Regions from separate parts of the Shewanella sp. YLB-07 genome, predicted to be linked through region 2. Evidence: riboswitches for the same ligand, from Rfam matches in the RefSeq annotation. Region 2 holds a riboswitch; the other holds the start of a gene.
What was found. Region 2 has a riboswitch for thiamine pyrophosphate ahead of FS373_RS03855 (TonB-dependent receptor). Riboswitches for the same ligand answer to the same signal wherever they lie in the genome.
Positions count from the first base shown of each region.

Region 1: it holds a riboswitch for thiamine pyrophosphate, as region 2 does, so the genes downstream of both, thiC (phosphomethylpyrimidine synthase ThiC) here and FS373_RS03855 (TonB-dependent receptor) in region 2, are expected to answer to the same signal.

Region 1 covers NZ_VOQB01000007.1:104,778-112,238, reverse strand. Annotated here, with positions in the region: gene FS373_RS16550 (hypothetical protein) at 43-1,074, shown strand; TPP riboswitch at 1,247-1,346, shown strand; gene thiC (phosphomethylpyrimidine synthase ThiC) at 1,578-3,554, shown strand; gene thiE (thiamine phosphate synthase) at 3,559-5,136, shown strand; gene FS373_RS16535 (HesA/MoeB/ThiF family protein) at 5,123-5,950, shown strand; gene thiS (sulfur carrier protein ThiS) at 5,951-6,193, shown strand; gene FS373_RS16525 (thiazole synthase) at 6,195-6,959, shown strand; gene thiH (2-iminoacetate synthase ThiH) at 6,984-7,461, shown strand, end outside.
Region 2 covers NZ_VOQB01000001.1:952,143-959,603, forward strand. Annotated here, with positions in the region: gene FS373_RS03825 (CsgG/HfaB family protein) at 1-49, shown strand, start outside; gene FS373_RS03830 (hypothetical protein) at 222-572, shown strand; gene FS373_RS03835 (helix-turn-helix domain-containing protein) at 624-1,037, opposite strand; gene hinT (purine nucleoside phosphoramidase) at 1,245-1,601, shown strand; gene FS373_RS03845 (PaaI family thioesterase) at 1,618-2,640, shown strand; gene FS373_RS03850 (YcfL family protein) at 2,801-3,190, shown strand; TPP riboswitch at 3,329-3,446, shown strand; gene FS373_RS03855 (TonB-dependent receptor) at 3,545-5,719, shown strand; gene FS373_RS03860 (hypothetical protein) at 5,845-6,105, shown strand; gene pnuC (nicotinamide riboside transporter PnuC) at 6,210-6,851, shown strand; gene FS373_RS03870 (phosphotransferase) at 6,904-7,461, shown strand, end outside.

The DNA.
Region 1 (7,461 bases), on a different contig from region 2:
AGTGAAATGAACAAACAATGATAAACCACAGGGATGATATTATTGAAAGCGTTTCGCGTAGAGGAAGTTCTACTTAATGAAAACAAGGAAGGACTGAAGGGGGTAAAGGCGGATAAGTGCGCCGTGAATCTCGATATTCAGTTTGATACCTCCTTCGAGCCTCAAGAGCTGAATCATGAGCTCAGGCCATTTATCTTATCTGCTAATGAGCATACTGATCTTGTAGTAAATAAGCGCAGGATTTCTTGGCTATGGGTGAGCGTTCTGGTCATTAGCGGTCATCTGGCCCTGGTGCTCACCTTAGATATCCTCTGGACCTCCGCTCCCTTGTTATACCCGCAAGATAAGATCTATGGCATTAAATCTGAAGCACCTCAATTAAAAGGTCCTCAATTGAAAGCCTATATGTATTATCAAGCCCCTGTGATAAAGAAAGGTCACTCTGAATTAATCGATAATAGAGTGCAGGAGCCTAATCGTGCAGCAGCTGTTTTGACAGAGAGTGACGTGTCTCAAGTTCAGCTTAAGCCGAAATCAAAGCAGGCCCCCTTTGTACAGGACCCCGTTGGAATAGAAGCTAAACAATCTCTGGCTAAGCAAGAAGATGTTTTCAAGCCAAAGAAAGCTTCTTCTATGAGTCAATCTTCCTATTTCTTCTCCCCGGAACAAGAGAACAATGACGAGAACGATAGGCTTAATATTTCAAGTTTTAGTGCCTCTACCCAAAAATACCTTTCTCGCCAGAGAGAGGCGGCTCTGGGTGAGTTTTTTGTCGAACAAGCTAATCAATATACCCGAACTAAAACGCTCAGTGAGATGGATGGTGAGATGATCATTCTCGAACTCCCTGAGATAGATACCTGGAGTGATGCTGAGACTCTAGATAGTGAGTTAGATCCAAATCGAATCGTTAAACAGGGAGATACCTGCTATCGAATCGTTAAAACCCCCAATCCAATTAATCCCCATGCCGAGAATCTTGGCTATCCATTTCGCTGTGATGGTGACTCAGTTGTGGCGGCGTTAACGCGAGCGATAGCAAAAAGAGTGCATAAAAGGCCTATTAAGTCATAATTTTAATGATGAAATAATTTAATGACTAATTAGTAACTTCAACTTAAATATTGCAAATTAAATTACATTGCCAATAAATACAAATATTTAACTTTTAAGTTGTCATGATTTTTTTAGATTTGGTATCTTTACAAAAACCTTGTTAACTTTGATGTTTTAAGATTATACTTCTCACATCTTGTCGGAGTGCCTAATTGGCTGAGACCGTTTATTCGGGATCCGTTGAACCTGATCAGGTTAAAACCTGCGAAGGAAACAAGCATGATAATGTCCATAAATCGTGTGAATTTTTGTATTCATTGAATCATGATATTTTGATTCAATAGCTGCTAATTTTAGTGCCATCGCCTCAATTTTTTGAGCCGACGATCTTGAGTCTTAGTATCTGGTTTTCAGAATAGATCCGTTTATTGTCATTATCTGTGACTTCGAGACTTCGTTCTCGTGTCTGCTATTCAACTCTCCAGGCAAGCAACTTCATTTCAATTAAAGTGAGATTGCTTATGTCAAACCGCCGCGAAACCCGAGCTCAAGCTCAAGAGTTCATCGATACCCTAAAGCCGCTACAGCACCCTAATTCTGAGAAAGTTTATCTAACCGGTAGTCGTGAAGATCTCCGTGTCGGTATGCGCCAAATTCTCCTGTCCGATACCATGGTGGGGGGGACTGAGTCGGATCCTATCTTGGAGCCCAATGCGCCGCTAAGAGTCTATGACTGCGCCGGGCCATATTCAGATCCCGATGCCGATATTAATGTCCGCAGGGGTCTGGATAAATTCAGAAATAACTGGATTGTAGAGCGTGACGACACTGAGCAACTTGTCGGTGCCAGTTCAGGATTTACTCAGCAAAGACTTGCCGACGATGGCTTAGATCACCTGAGATTCGATTCTTTGCTTCCTCCAAGAAAGGCGAAACCGGGTCAGTGTGTCACTCAGTTACATTATGCCAGACAAGGGATTATTACCCCTGAAATGGAATATATCGCCATTCGCGAAAACATGGCCCAGTCAGAGATAACCGACGAGGTATTGACCCGGAAGGCTCCGGGTGAAAGCTTCGGTGCCTCGATTTCAGAGCCTATCACCCCCGAATTTGTCAGAAGTGAGATTGCCCGAGGCCGTGCGATTATTCCGTTGAACATCAACCATCCAGAAGCTGAGCCCATGATCATAGGCCGGAATTTTCTGGTTAAGGTCAATGCTAATATCGGTAACTCGGCGGTGACTTCATCTATCGAAGAGGAAGTCGAAAAGCTGGTCTGGTCTACTCGTTGGGGCGCGGATACTGTGATGGACTTGTCCACCGGCCGTTATATACATGAAACCCGCGAGTGGATCATTCGTAACTCTCCGGTTCCTATCGGAACTGTGCCTATCTATCAGGCCTTAGAGAAGGTGAACGGTGTCGCCGAAGATCTGACCTGGGATGTGTTTAAGGACACCTTGATTGAGCAGGCTGAGCAGGGCGTCGATTACTTCACCATTCATGCCGGTGTATTACTGCGTTACGTGCCTATGACGGCAAATCGCCTGACAGGTATAGTCTCACGCGGTGGCTCCATTATGGCAAAGTGGTGTCTGTCCCATCATCAGGAAAATTTCCTCTATGAGCACTTCAGAGATATCTGTAAGCTTTGTGCCGCTTATGATGTGTCCTTATCTCTCGGGGATGGTATGCGTCCGGGCTCCATCGCCGATGCGAATGATGAGGCACAGTTTGCCGAGCTTGAAACCTTAGGCGAGTTGGTTAAGATTGCCTGGGAGTACGATGTGCAGACCATCATAGAAGGCCCTGGTCACATTCCCATGAATCTTATTAAAGAGAACATGGAAAAACAGTTAGCAGTGTGTGATGAGGCCCCTTTCTATACCTTAGGCCCACAAACGACTGATATCGCACCTGGGTACGATCACTTTACCTCTGGCATTGGGGCGGCGATGATCGCCTGGTTTGGTTGCTCCATGCTCTGTTATGTGACGCCTAAAGAGCACCTTGGATTACCAAACAAGGAAGATGTAAAGCAGGGATTAATCGCCTATAAGATTGCGGCTCATGCCGGTGATGTGGCTAAAGGACACCCGACGGCGCAAATTCGTGACAATGCCTTATCCAAGGCTCGTTTCGAGTTCCGCTGGGAAGATCAATATAACCTGGGACTGGATCCACAAACCGCCAAAGCCTATCACGATGAATCTCTGCCTCAGGAATCGGCCAAGGTGGCTCATTTCTGCTCCATGTGCGGGCCTAAGTTCTGTTCGATGAAGATCAGCCAAGAGGTGCGTGAATATGCCGCGGCCCAGAAGCTTGAAATGCAGACCAATGACGAGTTTAAGGCGAGAAGCACGGCCGATTTAAGCTCTGATATGGATAGAGAGAAGGGGATGGCCATGATGTCGGCTGAGTTTAAGGCTAAGGGTGCCGCCCTCTATCATGAAGCTGGCACGGCTAAACCTGTACTCGATGAAGTTGAGGGCTAATCTAATGGCAAATGTAGAGCCGACTTTGTCGGCTTTAAAGCCTGTTGTTTGGTCAATAGCAGGCTCTGACAGTGGCGGCGGTGCGGGCATTCAGGCGGATCTCGCCACCATGAATGATCTCGCTTGTCATGCTTGCACTGTGATCACGACATTAACGGCCCAGAGCTCAGTTGCAGTCAATTTGGTTGAGCCAGTCTCCGATGAGATGCTGTTGGCTCAACTCGATACCTTGCTACAAGACTTGCCCCCCAAAGCGATAAAGATAGGCCTGTTAGCAAATCAGCAGCAGATAGCTCTCTTGAGTCGATGGCTTGCCCTGGACCTTCATGATCACAAGAAGCGCAGTGGTACTGAAGTCGCGGTTATCTTAGATCCCGTTATGATAGCCAGTTGCGGTGACAGGTTAGATGGAGATGACAATCGACTCGATTTTTCGCCATTTAAAGGCTTACTTACGCTGATCACCCCCAATGCCGTTGAGCTTGGTGAGCTGGTGGGGCAAACCTTAGTTGGCATGTCCCAGTATCATCTTGCAGCCAAAGATTTATCGCAATTACTCGACACCAATGTGTTGGCTAAAGGTGGGGATAAAGGTCCAGCTTGGCACATCGACTCGGCCCAAGATATCTTCGTCTGTACTTGCGCCGCCGCTTGCTCTGAATTGCATCTGCAACGTAGTTTTTTGTTATCGAGTCCGCGTATCGCATCGAACAATAATCATGGTACCGGATGCACCTTAAGCTCAGCTATCGCCAGTGTGATGGCCACAGGGTTTGTGCTCCATGATGCTATTGTCGTGGCTAAAGCCTATGTGTCTGCCGGAATAAAACACAGTTATCGTGTGGGTGAGGGACCCGGGCCTTTAGCGCGCACCGCATGGCCTAGAGAACTGAGTGATTTTCCGGCGATCAGCAGCTTAGGCGACGGACCTTCTCTTCCGGTTGGGATTAAGTTTAAGAAGATAGATGAGCGGTTGGGCCTCTATCCTGTGGTGTCTGACTTGCCAGTGTTAGAAACCTTGCTCAGAGCCGGAGCTAAAACGATTCAACTTAGGATAAAGGATGAGGGTGATTCTCAGCTTGAGGATAAAATAGCGCACGCCATCGCCCTAGGCCGGGATTATCAGGCTAAGGTATTTATCAATGATTATTGGGAATTGGCGCTCAAGCATAATGCTTATGGTGTGCATCTAGGTCAGGAAGATCTCTATGATGCCGATCTTAAGCGTATTGCTGACGCACAACTTGCCCTAGGGATATCGAGTCACAGCTATTTCGAGCTCTTGCTCGCATCGCAAATCACGCCTTCCTATATCGCACTGGGTCATATCTTTCCAACGACCACTAAGGTGATGCCATCTGCGCCTCAAGGCCTGATGAAACTGCAACACTATGTGGACTTGTTTAAGGGACATTATCCCTTGGTGGCCATTGGCGGCATAGATGCCAGCCGTATAGAGACTGTTAAGAGAACCGGGGTTGATGATGTTGCAGTGGTGAGAGCGGTGACCGAATCACAGCAGCCTGGCGTCGCCTATCTAGCCTTATCCTCTGCCTGGGAGAAAGCTTATGTCCGTCAGTAATTCCGATTTTCTACGCTACTCTAGACAAATCTTATTGCCGGATGTCGGTGAAACGGGCCAGGTTAACTTGTCGCAGGCCCATGTCGCTATTGTCGGTGTTGGTGGTCTGGGGAATCTGGTGGCTCAGTATCTGGCGGCAGCCGGTGTGGGTAACTTGACACTGATAGATGATGACAAGGTTGAGTTATCAAACTTGCCCAGGCAACTGCTTTTTAGTGATAAGGATATAGGTGAGTATAAATCAGAGACTGCCGCGTATAAGCTCTCAAACGCTTATCTTGGCTGTAACGTGCAAGCCGAAACCGATAAATTAGCCGAGAATAATAGTCAGACATTACTGGTACACATGGATCTAGTCTTCGATTGCACCGATGATTTTGGCACTCGTCAGTTGATCAACTTGACCTGCCTTCGAGTTAAGGCGCCACTAATAACGGCCTCGGTGGCCAACTTTAACGGTCAGCTTTTTATGGTAGATATGGAGTCTGCTCCCGATTCGGGCTGTTATGCATGCCTGTTTCCTGAAGACACTCTCGTCAGTGAGACTTGCCAGAGTGTTGGAGTCTTAGGCCCTATGGTTGGAGTGATGGCATCCATGCAGGCGCTGCTTGGTATGAATCTACTCTTAGGGATCCCAGTGCCATCAGGAAAATTCCTCAGGTTCGATGGCCTTTCTATGCAATGGCGTGAAGCGAGATTGATTCGAGATCTTGCTTGTCATGTCTGTGGTGAACGAGTGGAACCATTCAAAAGTCAAACCAAGACTCAATCTCGGACATCTGATCCAAGCTTGAACTGTGATGGAGAGGCATAAATGAGCCCCAACATATCCGAAAATAATACCAGCGAAACATTAATCGAAGTCATGCTCAACGATGAGCAGGTTTTCTTATCGAGTGAGTCGAGCATATCAGTTTTACTTCTGCTGCAAAATATTGCCGCTAATTCTGTTGCACTGGTACGTAACGGGCAAGTATTGCCTAAGTCACGTTGGAAAGAGACCTTGTGCTGTCATGGCGATCAATTTGAAGTATTTGCCCTAGTGGCGGGAGGCTAAGATGTTAACCATTGCCGATCATCAATTTTCATCCCGACTATTTACCGGTACGGGAAAATTTTCAACATCAGCCCTCATGTTAGAGGCGATCGCGTGTTCAGGCTCTGAACTTGTCACTATGGCGATGAAGCGACTCGATCTGAAAACGGGTAGCGATGATATCTTGCAGCCCTTGTTAAGCAGTGGGGTTAAGCTCTTGCCCAATACATCAGGGGCCAGAAATGCCAAGGAAGCGGTCTTCGCGGCCGAACTTGCCAGAGAAATCTTGGATACTCCCTGGATAAAACTTGAGATCCACCCCGATCCTAAGTATCTGATGCCGGATCCTATAGAAACCTTAGAAGCGGCTAAGATCCTTTGTGATAAAGGCTTCGTTGTCTTGCCCTATGTCCATGCCGATCCGGTACTGTGCCGTCGACTCGAAGAAGTTGGCTGCGCCGCCGTGATGCCATTAGGCAGCCCTATTGGGTCTAATCAAGGTTTAGCAACAGAGACGTTTCTGAAAATGATCATCGAGCAAGCCAAGGTGCCTGTGATCGTGGATGCTGGCATTGGTGCGCCTTCTCAGGCAACACGTGTCATGGAGCTTGGCGCCGATGCTGTACTGGTCAATACTGCCATCGCCAGTAGCCGAGACCCGGCAGCCATGGGCCGCTGTTTCGCCGCTGCGGTACAGACAGGAAGGGATGCTTATCTTGCTGGCTTAGGTCATGTAAGGTCTGTTGCAAGTGAAACCAGTCCATTGACGGGATTTCTTAATGAGTAAATGTGAATTTATCGGGATATGCCCATGAGTTTCCTATCCTATCTGCAGGGGATCTCCCGCGAGAAGCTGAAATTAGCCCTCTATTCGGCCACCAGTGATGATGTAGAACGTGCCCTTAATTCGGCCGAGGGGGATCTCAATAGTCTACTCGCGCTGTTATCGCCTGCGGCAGAACCCTATATCGAACAGATGGCTCAACAGTCTGTTCGGCTGACAAGGCAGAGGTTTGGGGCAAATATAGGTATGTTTTTACCCCTATATCTGTCGAATTTATGTGCCAATGAGTGTGATTATTGTGGTTTTAGTATGAGTAATAAGCTGAAACGCAAGACATTAAATGGCCCGGAACTTGAAGCCGAGATGGCGGTGATTAAAAAACTAGGTTACGACTCCATCTTGTTAGTCTCCGGAGAGCACGAAACGAAAGTCGGCATCGATTACTTTAAACAGGTTTTACCTCAGGTTAAGAATGAGTTTAGCTACTTGGCAATGGAAGTGCAGC
Region 2 (7,461 bases):
AGAAGCTCATTCAGAAGCAAGAGTGAGTGATCGCATAAAGCAGGGCTAAATGAACTAGATATTTAGACTAGGGAGTGATAAGCGATTATCACTCCCTTTTTATTTGGGAAACGAGGGAAGTGAGTGTGTTTACATGTTGAGTAGTCATGTGTATACCCTGTTGTGTTTGCTGTTCAGATGTGCCGAAAAATCTGAACCGCATATCCAAATATGAGGTCATTATGTTCAAGATTAATATATCAGTTGCAGTTATCGCATTCGCTTTTCTTGGACTTGCCTCCACAACCGCGCAAGCTGCAACTCTAGGTTGTGAGCGAGCTGGTGGTATTAAGTGTCAGAAACTAGGTCATAAACGTGTTGCAAGAGCGCCTATTGTGGTCGTTCCAAGGCATCACCATCATTACAATGCTTTTCGCTCTCCCATGCTGACAGCATTGGGTATTGCCATTGTATTGGACACTGCAGGTAGGGCTGTAACTGATAAAGGCCAACAGGTTGTGGTGTTAGGTGAAGGGAATGAAGTTAAGAATGTCTATGAAAAAGATGGTGTTGTCTACCTGATTAAAGCCTAATAAAGCTAAAGTAAATGCCTGATACTCGATACCAGGCGCATTTTTGACCGATTATTTAGCTTTCAATCTTTCAGCATGCAAGAAAGCGAATCCTTGTTTCAGGAATGAAAACTCTTCAACATCGGGTAAGCTCTCTACACTGGCTAACATTTGAGAGAAGGCCGAATCTATCATCAGGCGATCTGACAGTTTCAAATAGTCGTAAACTACGGGTCTAATGACGACAGTGAAATCACCGGATAGCTCTTTATATCTTTGCGCTTCGATGGCGGTGGTGTTTTCAACTAACTCCCGCATACACAATGCCGCTAACAATGAGTTTTTATCACTAAAAGATTGGTACTGAGCGGCTCTCGAGTAGCCAGCTTTCTTATGTACATCGGACATGTTCAAGGCAATCATGCCTTTTTCTCTTATCAGCTCACCAGCGGCGTCGAGCAGAGCGGTCTCTTTATTTGTCAGCATTGAATATATTTCCTTAAAATTTCCATTATTAAAAAGGGTTTAGTTCCTTATGTCAACTCCCTTGTGTACGCAAGTGTATATTTTGTTGTGGGTTTGTGTTTTTGGATGATTTTGTAGTCGGTTGTTTTTACTCTTTACTCCCATATCCTCACAAGTTATAAATTTATGCGTATACTGTGGCAACCCTAAAGAAAAGAGGACAGTCAGATGGCTGAAGAAACCATTTTTAGCAAAATCATTCGACGTGAAATTCCCGCAGATATCCTATATCAAGACGATTTAGTCACGGCATTCAGAGACATCAATGCCAGAGCGCCGACCCACATATTGATCATCCCAAATCATTTGATCCCGACGACAAACGATGTAAAAGCATCGGATGAGAAGGCGTTAGGTCGTATGGTCACAGTCGCAGCGAAATTGGCTGAAGAGGCGGGGATTGCCGAAGATGGCTATCGCATCATAATGAATTGTAATAAGCACGGCGGTCAAGAGGTGTTTCACATACATATGCACTTACTGGGTGGTTGCTCTTTAGGTCCAATGTTAAGCATTAACAGCTAGTAGAGAGCGAATAGTCATGCAGGTCAATTCAGATTTTTTCCCATTGACGCAAATCGCAACTCGCTTTGTGGATCAACTGGCCCAATGTCGCCGTTTAAAATTAAAGGTGCACGAAGCCAGCGAGCATCACGTACTCATTGAGCTGCCATATAATAAGCAGCTGATTGGTTATCCGGATACCGGTGTTATTCACGGTGGAGTGATCACCACCTTGATGGATACCGCCTGTGGTAGTGCTGTGGTTTGCGCTATCTATGATAAATATCAATCACTGGAACTCTCGCCAACACTCGATCTTCGAGTGGATTACATGAAGCCTGCGGATCCCAATAAGCCAGTGTATGGCTTCGCCGAGTGCTATAAAATTTCATCCAGCGTCTCTTTCACTCGAGCCATAGCTTATCAAGACTCTATCGATGACCCGATAGCACATGCCGTTGGCTCTTTTATGCGGATAAGCCCGGAAATGATTGGCGATGAGTTTCGTCAGGCTCTCTTAGGTCAACAAGGTCAGACTTCAGAGTCCCTTGAAGTTAAAAACGGTGTGCTTGAGACAATAGCATCTAATCTTTTGGCTCCTGATATAAAAGAGTTAGACGTTAAAGAACTCGATGTTAAAAAAATAGTCAAGCAGGCGACAGCACTCAACGACTTCGGTCATCTTCTCGCTCACGTTCCCTATACTGATTTTATCGGTATGAATGTGGAGCGCTTCGGTGATGAGTTAGTGTTTAGATTGCCAGCAAAAGATGAGAATATCGGTAATCCTACACTGCCAGCTATCCATGGTGGCGTCATTGCCGGCTTTATGGAGATGTCTGCGATTGTGCAACTCATGGTGTTTATGCATACCTCAAGAGTGCCTAAGGTGGTGGATTTTTCCATTGACTACTTGAGAGCGGGATACCATAAAGATACCTTTGCAGAATGTAAGATCACCAGACAGGGGCGCCGGGTTGCGAATGTGAGTATTAACTGTTGGCAAACCAACAGAAAGAAACTTATCGCTACCGCCAGGGCTCACTTTTTGATCGACTAATTTTGACTGGTACTGACAAATATATTGTCAGTAGTGATAATTGGGGGTGGTTAACCTTAGCGCGAGTTTAGGTTAAGCTCCTCTTATAAACACTCACTTATAATAAGTAGATAATGATTAGCCCTTATCCATAGGGCTAAATTAATTTGGAGCGAATGAAATGAAAAAAATCGTTTTGGTCTTAGCATCGGCCCTTATTTTCACGGCTTGCGCTCAGCACACTGCGGGTGTGATGGGCAGCTCTACCGGTGAAGTCAGAGTAGATAACAGTAGTTTCGCTCGTGAAGTGGGAGTCGAGCAATTAAAGGCCCGTCAACAGGGCGATCTACTGCAAGGCTCTGGGGTGATCATGAGTAAGGTCTCCACAGATTTAAGACTGCAATACAAGTTTACCTGGTATGACATAAACGGTTTTACCTTGGAAGATGAAGCCAGCCCATGGAAATCATTGAAGTTGCATGGCATGCAGCGTATGCAAGTTATGGCGGTTGCGCCCAATGCAAATGCCGTTCGCTATGAGCTATATGTGAGAAAAGCTTTCTCTAATTAATCTTTTGTTGATTAAATGCGTATTGCAATGAAATTGAAAAACGTCAGCTAGGCTGACGTTTTTTGTGATCCAAGTGTGTGTAAATTCATCACTTGATGACATATCTTTGTCAAAACCTTGTTTTATTCATGTATAATCCCGCCTGCCAAGGGGTGAGACTGTTATTTCTTATATACCAGTTTCTGAGATGTCAGATGACAAACCCTTTGAACCTGATCCGGCTAATACCGGCGTAGGAATGGGCCAATAGGTTTGATGCTTTCGAGGTGTCTGTTAAGAACATCTGTAGTCGACCACAACATCCTTTCTCGCTTTTCCAGTTGCCGGATCTCAAAAATTATAATTTGGGGTCCTATGTTTACACTTAAATCTTTATGTTTCGATTCTACCGTCTTGAAGAGATTCTCTCCGGTAGCGCTCGCGGTATCGACCGCACTAATCAGCCCAAACGCTTTCGCTTCTGAACCAACTGAGACACCTTCCGATGAGATGGAAGTCATCGTGGTGACCTCTGATTTTCGCGGCTCGACACTGGATAAAATGCCGTCGAGTATTACGATTATCGATCAGCAGCAGATAGAAGACGAAGGCGCGCAGCATTTTGAAGATGTGCTTAACTCCATCGCGAACTTTAACTGGTCCGGCGGCAGCTCTCGTCCTAAATACTTCCAAATTCGTGGTGTCGGCGAGCAGGAGGAATACCAAGGTGCGCCGAATTCATCTGTTGGTTACATTATCGATGATATCGACATGTCAGGTCTGGGCATGATTTCCAGTATGTACGATCTGCAGCAGGTAGAAGTGCTGCGTGGTCCACAAGGAACGCGCTACGGCGCTAATGCCTTAGCGGGTTTGATATACCTTAAGAGTAATGACCCAACCGATGTGTTTGAGCATGGGGCTGAAGTGTCGGTGGGGGATGATAACCTGACGACTTTTAGCGGCTTTAGCTCTGGGCCTTTGACGGATTCCGGCAAATTACTTTACCGTGTCTCTTTGCAGCAACATCAACAGAACGGCTATCAAAACAACCTCTATCTGAACCGCGATGATACCAATGCCCGGGATGAGTTTACCGGCCGGGCGAAATTGCGTTGGTATGCCAGCGACGATTTGGAGATTAATTTTACCTTACTTCACGCCGATTATGATAATGGCTATGATGTGTGGACCTTAGATAACAATGGCGAAAATACCCTAACAGACGCGCCAGGCGTCGATAAGCAGCGCACCACAGGTAGCTCGCTTAAGTTTACCTATTCAGGTGCCGAGCAGTTCGAAATCGTTTCTTTAACATCATATGCTAACTCTCAGACTCACCATAATTATGATGGTGACTGGGCAAACCCTGATTACTGGGGCGGACTCGATTGTGGCGGCGAGCCTTGCCAATTCGATTATACCTGGGATAAAGAAGGGGAGCGAAATACCATTAGCCAAGAGTTTAGATTCAGCTCAACTGAAGCTGGACGTATCTTTTCTGGTAGCACAGATTGGTTACTGGGTGTTTATGGTATGCGCTTAACTGAAGACAACGACACAGTTGAAGACTATAACGGCTGGTTAGACACGCTTGCTGCCGAATATGAAGCGAATAATACTGCCGTATTTGGCCAGTTAGACTCAGATCTCGGTGCGGGTTACGCCTTGTCTTTTGGCCTTAGAGTCGAACGTCGAGACAGTGATTACAGCGACAGTGCTGGTGATGAGTTTAGCCCAGGTGAAACCATGTGGGGCGGACATATTGCCCTGAGTAAGGCGTTAAACAGCAGTCATGAAACCTATGCGCGCATAGCTCGTGGTTATAAGGCGGGTGGTTTCAACATGTCATTGCCAGCGGAGCTGTCAGACAAGAAAGAGTATGATACCGAAACCTTATATAATTATGAGATAGGGCTTAAATCACGCTGGCTCGATGGTGATGCCAGCACTAATTTCTCTCTATTCTACATGGATAGGCGCGACCAGCAGGTTTCAGCGTCTCAACAAAATCCAGAAGAGCCGCAAAAATTTATCCTGTATACCGAGAACGCAGGTAGCTCACACAACTATGGCGCCGAGCTAGAAGGGAATTGGTATGCGACAGATAATCTCAAGCTGTATGCGAGTCTTGGTTGGCTTGAGACAGCTTATGGTGATTATGCTTATCAGGACAAGTACGGTGGGACAGTGGATCTAACCGGTCGTGAGCTGGCCCATTCACCTAACTTCACTTACAGTGCAGGAGCGACCTATCGTACCGATTCAGGTTGGTTCGCGAACTTGACCACCAGTGGTAAGAGTGAGTTTTACTACTCAGACAGTAATGAGTCAAAATCACAGGCCTACACTATCTTCAATGCCCGTGTCGGATATGAGACTGATGTCTGGTCGGCTTATCTTTGGGGCAAGAACCTGTTTGATGAGCAATACGGCACTCGAGGCTTTTACTTTGGTAATGAGCCAGATCAAGACTGGGCAGACAAGCAATATATACGCTATGGTGATCCACGCCAGTTAGGATTGACTGTTAACGTCAAGTTCATGTAATTCACTCCCTACGGGATTAAATTGCGGCCGCTAGCGGCTGAAAGCATAGCTAGTGCAAGCAGACATGTGTTTTTTATTTAATTGTGGTGGCTCCTTCTGAAAAGAGTGCCACCTGAGGTCGAGAAATGAAATTAACCGCCGAGATAAGTTGTTACCCGCTGCAAGATAACTACCTGGATCCTATCCTATGGTTTATCGACCGTCTGGATAGCTATGAAAATATTGAACGTAAGACCAATGCCATGGCCACTCAGGTGTGTGGTGAGTATGGCGATGTGATGGCTATGCTGGCGACTGAGATGCAGGCTGCCCATGAAAAGTGGGGTAAGGCCGTGTTTGTATGTAAGTTTATTGGTGGTGAGTTGGATTTGTCACACACTCAATAAGTGTCTTGCGTCATATATATGATGTTTAGCCTATGCTCGCTTGACTTGTAAGAGTCTGGCGAGCATCTGTTTTACGTTAGCAAAGTATTATTTCGGAAAAAGTGATGATAGATTTTTGGTCCGCGCTCATGAGCACAATAGATGGTGCATTAATCCAGGCAACAGCATTAACGGCCTGGGAGGCCGTAGCCGTTGTGCTAGCCGCGGCCTACCTGATACTGGCCATGAAGGGCAATATCTGGTGTTGGTTTGCCGCGTTCGCCAGCACGGCAATCTACACGGCGCTCTTCTGGAAAGTGTCGCTATTGATGGAGTCTGTGCTCAATGTGTACTACATGGCGATGGCGTTCTATGGTTTTCGTCAGTGGTCAAAGGGAAAAGGAGATGATTCTGGCATTGAAGTCATTTCCTGGAGTCTGAGACGCCATATTCTGCTTATACTCACAACCGCTAGCATTTCAGTGGTCGTGGGCTATTTAATGGCTACCTATACCCAAGCTTCCTATGCCTACCTCGATGCCGCGACCACGTGTTTTGCTGTGATGACGACGTATTTAGTTGCAAAGAAGGTGCTAGAAAATTGGCTTTATTGGGTGGTGATCGATTTCGTCTCCATCTATCTTTATCTGCAAAAAGGGCTCATGCTAACGTCACTGTTATTTATCTTGTATGTGGGTATGGCCATAGGTGGTTATTTCTTATGGCGCACGGCGATGCGTGAACAGAAAATTGCATTGGCTCAATAGATCGAGAATATGACATATATAACATGAGATATAGCATGAGATATTGGATGTGATGAAGCAATCCTTACTATTAACGAGTTTGCCGCAGGATGTTAAGACTGGACTGCAAAGTGCAGGCTTAGTGCTGTCCTCTTCTGTTTCAGTTTCTGTGTTGGCTGAGGGGCTGAGTAATCAAAATTACTTGATTCGAGATCGACATATCAGTTGGGTATTGCGAGTGAACTCATCGGCGAGTAGTCAGATTTGTGATCGCGACGCCGAGGTGAGAAACTGGAAGATAGTGGCAGAAAGGGGGCTAGCACCAGATTTGTTTTTTGTCAGTGATGATAATAAATATTATCTCAGTGAATATATCGAGCAAGAGGAGGGGCACAGTTGGGGCAAGTTGATCACCGCAAAATCGGCGCACCCTCTTATCGATGAGTCGATACCATGGCCCGGCGCCGAGTCAGCGCTATTGCTACTATTGACTGAGTTAGCCGGGCTAGAATGTCCTGAAAACAGTCTCAGTGTATCCAGGCAGTGGTCCATTTATCAGGCTTCTATGTATGATATATGGAGCAAAATTTGTAATGAGCAAGCTCAGGGCAATGAGTGCCGCCAGCACACC